One region of the Halomonas citrativorans genome, then DNA from elsewhere that is predicted to be linked to it. Evidence: riboswitches for the same ligand, from Rfam matches in the RefSeq annotation. Region 1 holds a riboswitch; the other holds the start of a gene.
What was found. A riboswitch is a leader RNA that binds a small molecule or an ion and turns the genes downstream of it on or off. The one in region 1 is predicted to bind thiamine pyrophosphate.

Region 1 (4,210 bases):
AGGTCTTATCGAGACCGGTGAAAAGGAGGGCGCAACGCTATTGCTTGACGGGCGTAACTGCCAGGTACGCGATTATCCGAAGGGCAATTTTGTGGGGCCGACGTTATTTACCGATGTGACTGCGGAGATGACCATTTACCGTGAAGAGATATTTGGGCCGGTACTTTGCGTTGTCAACGTGGAAACACTCGACGAAGCAATTGCGTTTATTAATGCTAATCCTAACGGCAACGGCACGTCTATCTTCACGAATTCTGGCTGGGTGGCGCGACGCTTTGAAACTGATATAGACGTGGGGCAGGTGGGTATCAACGTGCCAATCCCGGTGCCGGTTGCCTATTTCAGCTTCACTGGCTCACGTGCTTCAAAGCTCGGTGATTTAGGGCCAAATGGCAAACAGGCGATCGCCTTCTGGACACAAACCAAAACGGTAACGGCACGCTGGTTTGAGCCTGAAAACGTTTCAAGCGGTATCAATAGTACTATTGCATTAAGCTAACGCTTACTTACTAAGCAGTCACTGGCTCTTGTGGGGGCCAGTGACGTTGTTGTACTCAAGGCTTAAAAATCATTCAGCAGGCTCAAGCTTTCTTCCAGTAGCTTTTCAATCGGCTTAAGTTGGCTTTCATGCAATACGAGTAGAGACGGCGCCTCTTTTGGCTGTCCGACAAGGGGCACTAAAAGGGCGAACTCACTCTCCTCTAGATGAAATTCATGAATTTCACGCGGGCCTAAGGCCGTTTGGCATTGGGAGCAGCGGTAGACATCGTCCTCGCCATACACCAACCGGTGATACATTTTAAAAAGCGTATAAAGTGCCAAGCCGCCTTCAAGCGCAGACCAGCGTGCGGGCGTTTTGGGTATATCGTCGGTGACCGCTTGCCCTTCGGCTTTGGCATCGGCGATCACATTTGCTAAAGGCATCGCCAAAATGGCAGGGTCTTCAGAGGGTAGCGGAGCGTTTTGCTTCGTGGCCTGGTCGAAGTCTTTTACCGCGCGCTTTACATCATCTAGCGTATTTAAAACGTAGTCAGCATGCTGTAAGTCGCCAGGCTCGCAGCTACCGTTCTCCCAGCCATGGATCACGCGTAGCGTCATGTCTCCTCGTGACATGGGGCGGGCCAGTAGCATATAAAGCATTACGCGAACGTGAAGCTGGCGCTCATCGGTATTGTTTTCAAACGCACGGTAGGGGTCAGCAAACAGAGTATTGAGCCGCCCTTGCGTATGCTCCTTGGCTTCGGTGTATGACATATTGGTTTCCTGTAAGCGCGTCGCTTATTCTCCTGTGCGACGCTTGTAACACTAATGTTTTATAACACTAATGGCGGTAAGCTACTTTTATTTTGTAATGCTTTGACTCAGTGTACAGCAGCTTTTGTTAGTCTAGACAACGTTGTAGCGAATGAATAGCAGAAGTAAACCGTTTTCCTGTTAGCTATTTAGCGGCTAGGATACGGCGCGAGTAGCTGCTCATTTTGGCGGTTAGCTCGCTTTACATCAGGATACGCTCTCAATTCACTGTCGCCAGGGGAGCCACGTTGCGTGGCTGAGAATGCTATGACGCAGACCCTGGAACCTGAACCGGTTAGTACCGGCGGAGGAAGTGCGACATGCCATACCTAACGTCAGCCGTGCTGGGCGCGGCGCTCTGTTGCTTTGCATTTTTAGGCCTTAAAGCCCGTGGGCGTAAAGGCTCATTGGATGACTTTGTAACCGCTCGTAATTCACAAACCAGCACCACGCTAGGGCTCTCTTTTGTTGCATCTGGTATGGGGGCCTGGATTTTGTTTGCGCCGCCAGAAATTGGCGCTTTTATTGGCCCATTGGCCTTGGCAGGCTATGCCCTTGGCTCCTCACTGCCTTTTATCGTCCTTGGCTTTTATGGTCCGTCTATACGCCGGGCTCTCCCTGAGGGGCGGAGCATCGCTGAGTTTGCCGAGGCGTGCTATGGGCGCGGCGTACGCCACTGGGTAACGCTGGTTTCCGTGGTGTATATGGCCTGCTTTTTAGCCGCTGAATTAACCGCTATTGGAGCGATCACCTCGCTGCTTTCTGATGTTCCGTCGAGCTGGGTGATTATTGGAGTAACGCTCACTACGTTGCTTTACACGGTAAGCGGTGGGCTGCGCGCAAGCCTGGCCACTGACCGTTGGCAGGCATGGTTGCTGCTTGCACTGTTAGTGGTGGTTTCCAGTGTCACCCTTTGGCACTTGCCTGCCATGCCGAGCAGTGCGACATGGCCCTCTATCGCCACTTCTGATGCGCTTAGTGTGGCACTAACGCTTGTCATCGCGGTTACCGCAGCGAACTTGTTTCACCAGGGCTACTGGCAGCGGGTATGGGCGGCACGTGATGACCAAAGTTTGGCCCGCGGGGCTTGGGCAGGAGGGGGCGCCACGGTCATGATCGTTATGGTGATTGGCGGTTTGGGTATGCTTGCTGCCATGAACGGTGTTCCGCTGGGCGAACCGCCCATGCCTTTTTTTGCACTGCTCAATAACGCGCCACCCTGGCTAGCTATAACGGCACTAGTGCTTGCCGTTACATTGGTGGCGTCCAGCGTAGATACGCTACAAAGCGGTATTGCCTCACTGATCGTGTCGCGCAGTGAACAGCCAAGCGTTTCTATCGCGCTCACACGTTGGATGACCGTTTTGCTTATGGTGCCTGTCGTGGTTGTCGCACTTCAGGGTGTGTCTGTTTTACGTCTTTTTTTAATCGCTGATTTAGTCTGCGCTGCAACCGTGGTGCCCGTGCTGCTGGGCTTGTGGCGGCGCATGACGCCTCTTGCGGCTATCGGTGGCGGCATGGCGGGTCTATTGGGTGCGATCTTGCCTGGGTGGATGAGCCACGCCAGCATAAGCGAAGGGATAATGGCGGCAAGCTTTCCGAACAGTGTACCCACACTAGCGCCGTTTCTAGGTGCGTTGTTAGCTTCCACGGTGGTAAGCGTGTTATTAGCGTATTCAAGAACTCCCTGGAACCAAGGACAGTTATGATTCGCAGTATTTTGACGACCCCTGATGGCGAAACCCATGAAGGGAACGAAGAGCTTTTTGTCACATGGCAGAATACCCCCGGCAGTCATATATGGATCGATATGCAGGGGGAATCAGCAGAATCTGCTGAGCGGCTACTGGGTAAATTTGAGTGTCACCCCATGGCTATTCAGGATGCCCATAAGGAGCGTGTACCACCCAAAATAGAAGAGTTTGATAACCACGCACTGATTATTTACCGCGGTATTTCATCTTTTGATGCCCAGCTAAACTTTGTTCCTCAGCAGGTCTGCTTTTTTATTGGTGAGTGCTTTCTAGTGACGCTACATCCAGGCGTTGCCATGAGCATTGAGCGGCTCTTTAAGGAGCACGGTAAGACGTTATTAGCGAAATCACCGGAGCAGGTGGCGCTCAAGGTGATGTATATCTCTGCTGGGTATTACATTGATAGCCTGCTTGAATTTGAAGCGGAATTAAGCGATTTAGAAGATGAGTTACATGAAAATGGTAACGATGTATTAATGCGCAAAATTACCATGTACCGCTCCCGGCTGGTTAAGATGCGGCGCGTGTTTAATTATCATAAAGGGATTACCCAAGAGTTAACTGTCTACGACTATGAGCACGTCCCGCGTGAGGAAAGTGAAACGCTGCATGCCATTAACGATGTTGCCGAACGTTTTGAGCGGCTTTATACGCTTACTCAGATGTATTACGACATTTGCGGTGATTTAGTAGACGGTTACATATCAATCTCGTCGCACCAACTGAACATTACAATGCGCGTTCTAACGGTCATTACGGCGATTTTTGTTCCGTTAACGTTTGTTGCGGGTATCTACGGGATGAACTTTGACTATATGCCGGAGCTGCACTATCGCTATGGCTACTTCTTCATTTTAGGCATGATGGCAGGAATCGGTGGCGTGCTGATTTGGGTGTTCAGGCGAAAGGGCTGGTTCTAATTCAGCAGGCGTTTAAGGGGTAGCAAGAGTTTGCTATGGTCGGCTAGTCTTATTCCTTTGTATCAAGGAGCCTGACAATGCCTGAATCTACCGCCGTTTCTTCTACGATGGCTGCCATGCTCTTGGTCGGGCATGGTGGCGTCGAACAACTGCATTACCGTAAAGACGTCAAAACGCCGTTACCCGGCCCAAGTGATGTTCTGGTCCAGGTGACGGCGACCGCGAAAAACAATACCGACCGTA
Region 2 (4,210 bases), on a different contig from region 1:
TTGATGCGTAAACGGCCGCTTATTTCAGAAATGCCGCTGCCTACGTCGGCGGCAGCCTCATCAAGGGCCTGTAAAATCGCTTGGGCATGCGCAAGGTAGCGCTCGCCCTCGGCGGTTAAATGCAGGCGCCGCGTGGTGCGCTGAATAAGCCGCACCCCGAGCGTCTCTTCAAGGGCCATGACAACGCGTGATACCCGCGTGCGGGAAAGATCCAACGCCTCAGCGGCCCGCGTGTAGCTGCCAAGCTCGGCAACTTTGACAAAAGCGGCAATATGGTCGAGCTGGTTCATGGCCGAGCCAACGCCCGTGCGGCCTGGTAAGGGTCAGGCTGGCCACAAATGGCGGAGATAACCGCCAAGCCATTGGCACCGGCTGCAACGACCTGCTGGGCGTGTTCAGCCTTGAGCCCGCCAATGGCCACGCTTGGCAAGGTGCAGGCCGCGGCTAATTGAGCCAGGCCTTCAAACCCCAACGGTTTAGCATGGTCCTGCTTGCTTTGGGTGGTAAACACCGGGCCCAGGCCCACGTAGTCGAGCAGGGCCACGGGGGCTGCGTGAAGCTGCTCAAGCGTATTAATCGAAAGCCCGATAATTGCCTCTGGCCCCATGGCTGCCCGTGCCTCTTGAACCGCTGTATCGCTTTGGCCGACATGCAGCCCATCGGCGCCGCTTTGCAAGGCAACGTTCAAGCGGTCATTAATCACCAGCGGTACCCCGCTACCCGCCAGGGCGGCTTTCAAACGCTTGGCCTGTTCAATCATGTCGGTATCGCTTGCGTGTTTATCGCGCAGTTGAACAAAGCTGACGCCCCCTTTGACGGCCTCAATCACGGTGCGCTCTAGCCCTGCGGCTTTACAGAGTTGAGCGTCAGTGACCAGATAAAGCGAAAGATCAAAACGCATTAGCCTTCCTCCAGCCCGGTAAACTGACGGACGTCTGTAGGTGTTAGCTGATACAAGGCGTCCAACAGGGCTACCTGAAAACTACCCGGGCCTGCCGCCTGTTGTCCAGCGCGGCTACCCGCGATAGCAAAGCTTGTAAGTGCGGCTAACGTGGCGTTCAAGGGAGCTTCGGGGCTGGCCGCTACAAAGGCGGCAACGGTGGCACTTAACGCACAGCCAAGCGTAGTGACACGCGGCATAAGCGCGTGCCCGCCGCTCAGACGCCAGTGCTGAGTGCCATCGGTAATAAAATCCTGAACGCCGGTCATCGCGACAACACAGCGTTGCTGCTTGGCGAGGTTTATGGCAGCCTCACGCGCTTCATCCGTAGAGGCTGTGGCATCCACTCCTCGGCCCGCGTGGGTCAAGCCGGAAAGCGTCATGATTTCTGAGGTATTGCCACGGATCACGCTGGGCTTAAAAGCCAATAGCGTTTGTGAAAGCGTTTGACGGTAGTAAGTGGCGCCCACCGCAACCGGGTCCAATACCCAAGGCGTATTGCTCTCGTTGGCCGTTCTGGCGGCAAGTTGCATACCTTCTGCCCAGTGTGGTGAAGGCGTGCCGATATTGATCGAAAGTGCCCCGGCCAAGCGAGTAAACTCAGCGACTTCCTCAGTTGAATGCAGCATGGCAGGGGAAGCGCCGACAGCCAGCAGGCAGTTAGCTGTGCTGTTCATCGCTACAAAATTGGTAATACAGTGCACTAACGGCGTGGTGCGTTGTACAGCGGAAAGCGCGTCGCTCAGCGGGAGTGATGTCATGGCCACCTCACAGCGTAGATCGGGTGTGATGACACCGCGACTTCCTACGCCGGTATTATCCGGTTCAGGTTCTAAGGGTGCATCTCAGCTTGAGCGTCTCAAGCGCCCCTGTCGTCAGGCTACTATCCTTGCCTTGGGCGGTGCTGTAAAGCGCAGGCGATGTGTAAGGGGAGGCCGGTAGGGTAAGCGGGGCTGGAATAATGGCTGTTCTGCCCTCATGGTATGTCATCACAACGGTATCATGCGGTGTGAAACGGTTAGAGATAGGCTTGTACACGGTATGGTTTTTGTCAAAGATAACCGCTCAATCAATTCATTTAACAGCATAATTCCCCACAAGGAGCCCAAGATGACTTTGCAAGGTGAACAGCATAAAGGCGTTCGTCCGGCCCCTGCGCAAACCCAAGGGTTTCGCTTAAACCATACGATGCTGCGGGCGAAAGACCCCGAGCGTTCATTGGCCTTTTACTCCCAGGTATTTGGCATGCAGGTACTGCGTCGGCTGGATTTCGAAGAGATGCAGTTTTCGCTCTACTTTCTGGCGAACCTGGAAGCCAGCGACCAGGTGCCGGAAGATACCCAGGCGCGTACGGCCTGGACCTTCAGCCAAAAGGGGCTGTTAGAACTTACCCATAACTGGGGCACCGAAGACCAGGACGATTTTGCCTACCACGATGGCAATGCCGAACCGCAGGGCTTTGGACATATCTGCTTTAGCGTACCGGACTTGGAAGCGGCCCAGGCATGGTTTGATGAGCACGATGTAACGTTCATAAAGCGGGCGGACCAAGGCAAAATGCAGGGCGTCATTTTTGTGAAAGACCCGGACGGCTACTGGATCGAAGTTATCCAGGCCGACCTAATGGCGGCGATGGGCGACTGATATGGCACACTTGCTGTTTCGGCTGCGCTACGTTACCGATGAAGAAGCCATGGAAGTCCGCTCACTACTGGCAGAACATGGTTTTGATACCTATGAAACGCAGGCCGGTTTTTTCCGCTTAGGGGTGGACGCGATCTGGCTGCGTGATGAAACCCAGCGTGAGGCGGCCGAAGCAGCACTGGCGGTGTATCAAGCCGAGCGCTTCACCAAGGCTCGGCAAGCGCACGCCGAGGCCGTGAGCCAAGGCGATGCACCTACCTTATGGCGCCGCCTGGCGGCGCATCCCTTTCAGGTCACCCTGGTAATGGTGGCGGTCGTCATGGTGGCACTGCTTACGCTGTTGCCATTTCTTGGCCTGACACGTTAATCAAGCCGCAGGTGCCCGCGTTTTAAGTAGAGCTTGACCCCTTCGCTGCCCGCGCTAAGTTGGGGAGCGGCGCCGGGAGGGTAGCGACACCAGCTGCCCGTCGGGTATTCGGTATCGCCGTCGCACAAGGTGCCTTCCAGAACAAACGCTTCCAGGCCACCGCCCAGCGTTGGGTAGACAATCGTCACGCCCGCCTCCCACCGCTCCAGGCTGGCGCGCTCCTGGTGAAAGGTATGCAGCATTTTATAGGTAATGCCTGGGCGACGGTCCGGCTGCCAAGGTAAACGGTGAGCAGGAACGGCCAGTTGAAGAATGTCATTGGCTGCAAACTGGTGAAGCTTCACCAGGATGAGCGCGCCCTCATCGCCTATGTGCGGGGTGTGGCCCGTACCGATAGGATTGCGCAGATAGGTGCCCGCGGGGTAGCGGCCGTGCTCATCACCGAACACGCCCTCTAGTACAAGGATCTCTTCCCCGCCGTCGTGGGTATGTGCGGTGAACTGGCTGTTGGGCGCGTAGCGTACCAGGCTGGTCGCTCTGGCGACTTCCTCGCCGATGCGATCAAGCATCATGCGTGTGACGCCTGCACTGGGCGAATCGACCCATTGATATTGGTCCGGCGTTACGCAGGCAAAGTGGCTAAAGTCGGCGTTAAGGCGCATGGTGTTGGCTCTTTGCAGTGGGGGGATCGCGGTAGTGCAAGTCTCCTTATCCACCACCCAAAATGCAATGCATAAAAGAGCGCTTTAATGACGAGCCTTTAGGAAGGCTCGTGGTATAAAGGCGGTTTTTTTCAGGGCGTCGCCGCAAGCGTCGTCAGAATATGGTGGGCGGCCTCAATACGTGCCTGGTTGGGATAATTGCGGTTGGCGAGCATCACGATGCCTATTTGCTGGCTGGGTACAAAGGCGACATAGGCGCCAAAGCCATTGGTTGAGCCCGTCTTGTTAAACCACACATCGTCATCTGCCGGTAACGGTGGCTGAAGCTGCCCGGCCTTGTTAGCCTCCAGCACCATCTCCATCGAATTGCCTGCTTGTAGCTGGTCAAGCGACACAGGGTAGGCATAGCGCTCCCAACCGAGGCCTTGGGTCATATCGCCCATGTTGACGTAACCCATCCGGGTTGCTTCCAGTGCTTCGCGCAGCGGTTCATCCACCGCGGAGTTGTCCATGTTGGCGTTAATGAACGCCAGCATATCGGCGCTATTCGACTTTACCCCGTAGGCCTCTGCATCCAGTACGCCGGGGTTCACCCGA

Region 2: it holds a riboswitch for thiamine pyrophosphate, as region 1 does, so the genes downstream of both, thiM (hydroxyethylthiazole kinase) here and INT20_RS08100 (SLC5/6 family protein) in region 1, are expected to answer to the same signal.

The regions. Positions count from the first base shown of each region.
Region 1 covers NZ_JABUYX010000005.1:95,070-99,279, reverse strand. Annotated here, with positions in the region: gene INT20_RS08110 (CoA-acylating methylmalonate-semialdehyde dehydrogenase) at 1-499, shown strand, start outside; gene INT20_RS08105 (hypothetical protein) at 562-1,254, opposite strand; TPP riboswitch at 1,520-1,624, shown strand; gene INT20_RS08100 (SLC5/6 family protein) at 1,614-3,002, shown strand; gene corA (magnesium/cobalt transporter CorA) at 2,999-3,967, shown strand; gene INT20_RS08090 (zinc-binding dehydrogenase) at 4,045-4,210, shown strand, end outside.
Region 2 covers NZ_JABUYX010000003.1:165,708-169,917, reverse strand. Annotated here, with positions in the region: gene INT20_RS05800 (LysR family transcriptional regulator) at 1-290, opposite strand, end outside; gene thiE (thiamine phosphate synthase) at 287-901, opposite strand; gene thiM (hydroxyethylthiazole kinase) at 901-1,701, opposite strand; TPP riboswitch at 1,726-1,821, opposite strand; gene gloA (lactoylglutathione lyase) at 2,051-2,584, shown strand; gene INT20_RS05780 (DUF6164 family protein) at 2,586-2,951, shown strand; gene INT20_RS05775 (cupin domain-containing protein) at 2,948-3,613, opposite strand; gene ampC (class C beta-lactamase) at 3,745-4,210, opposite strand, start outside.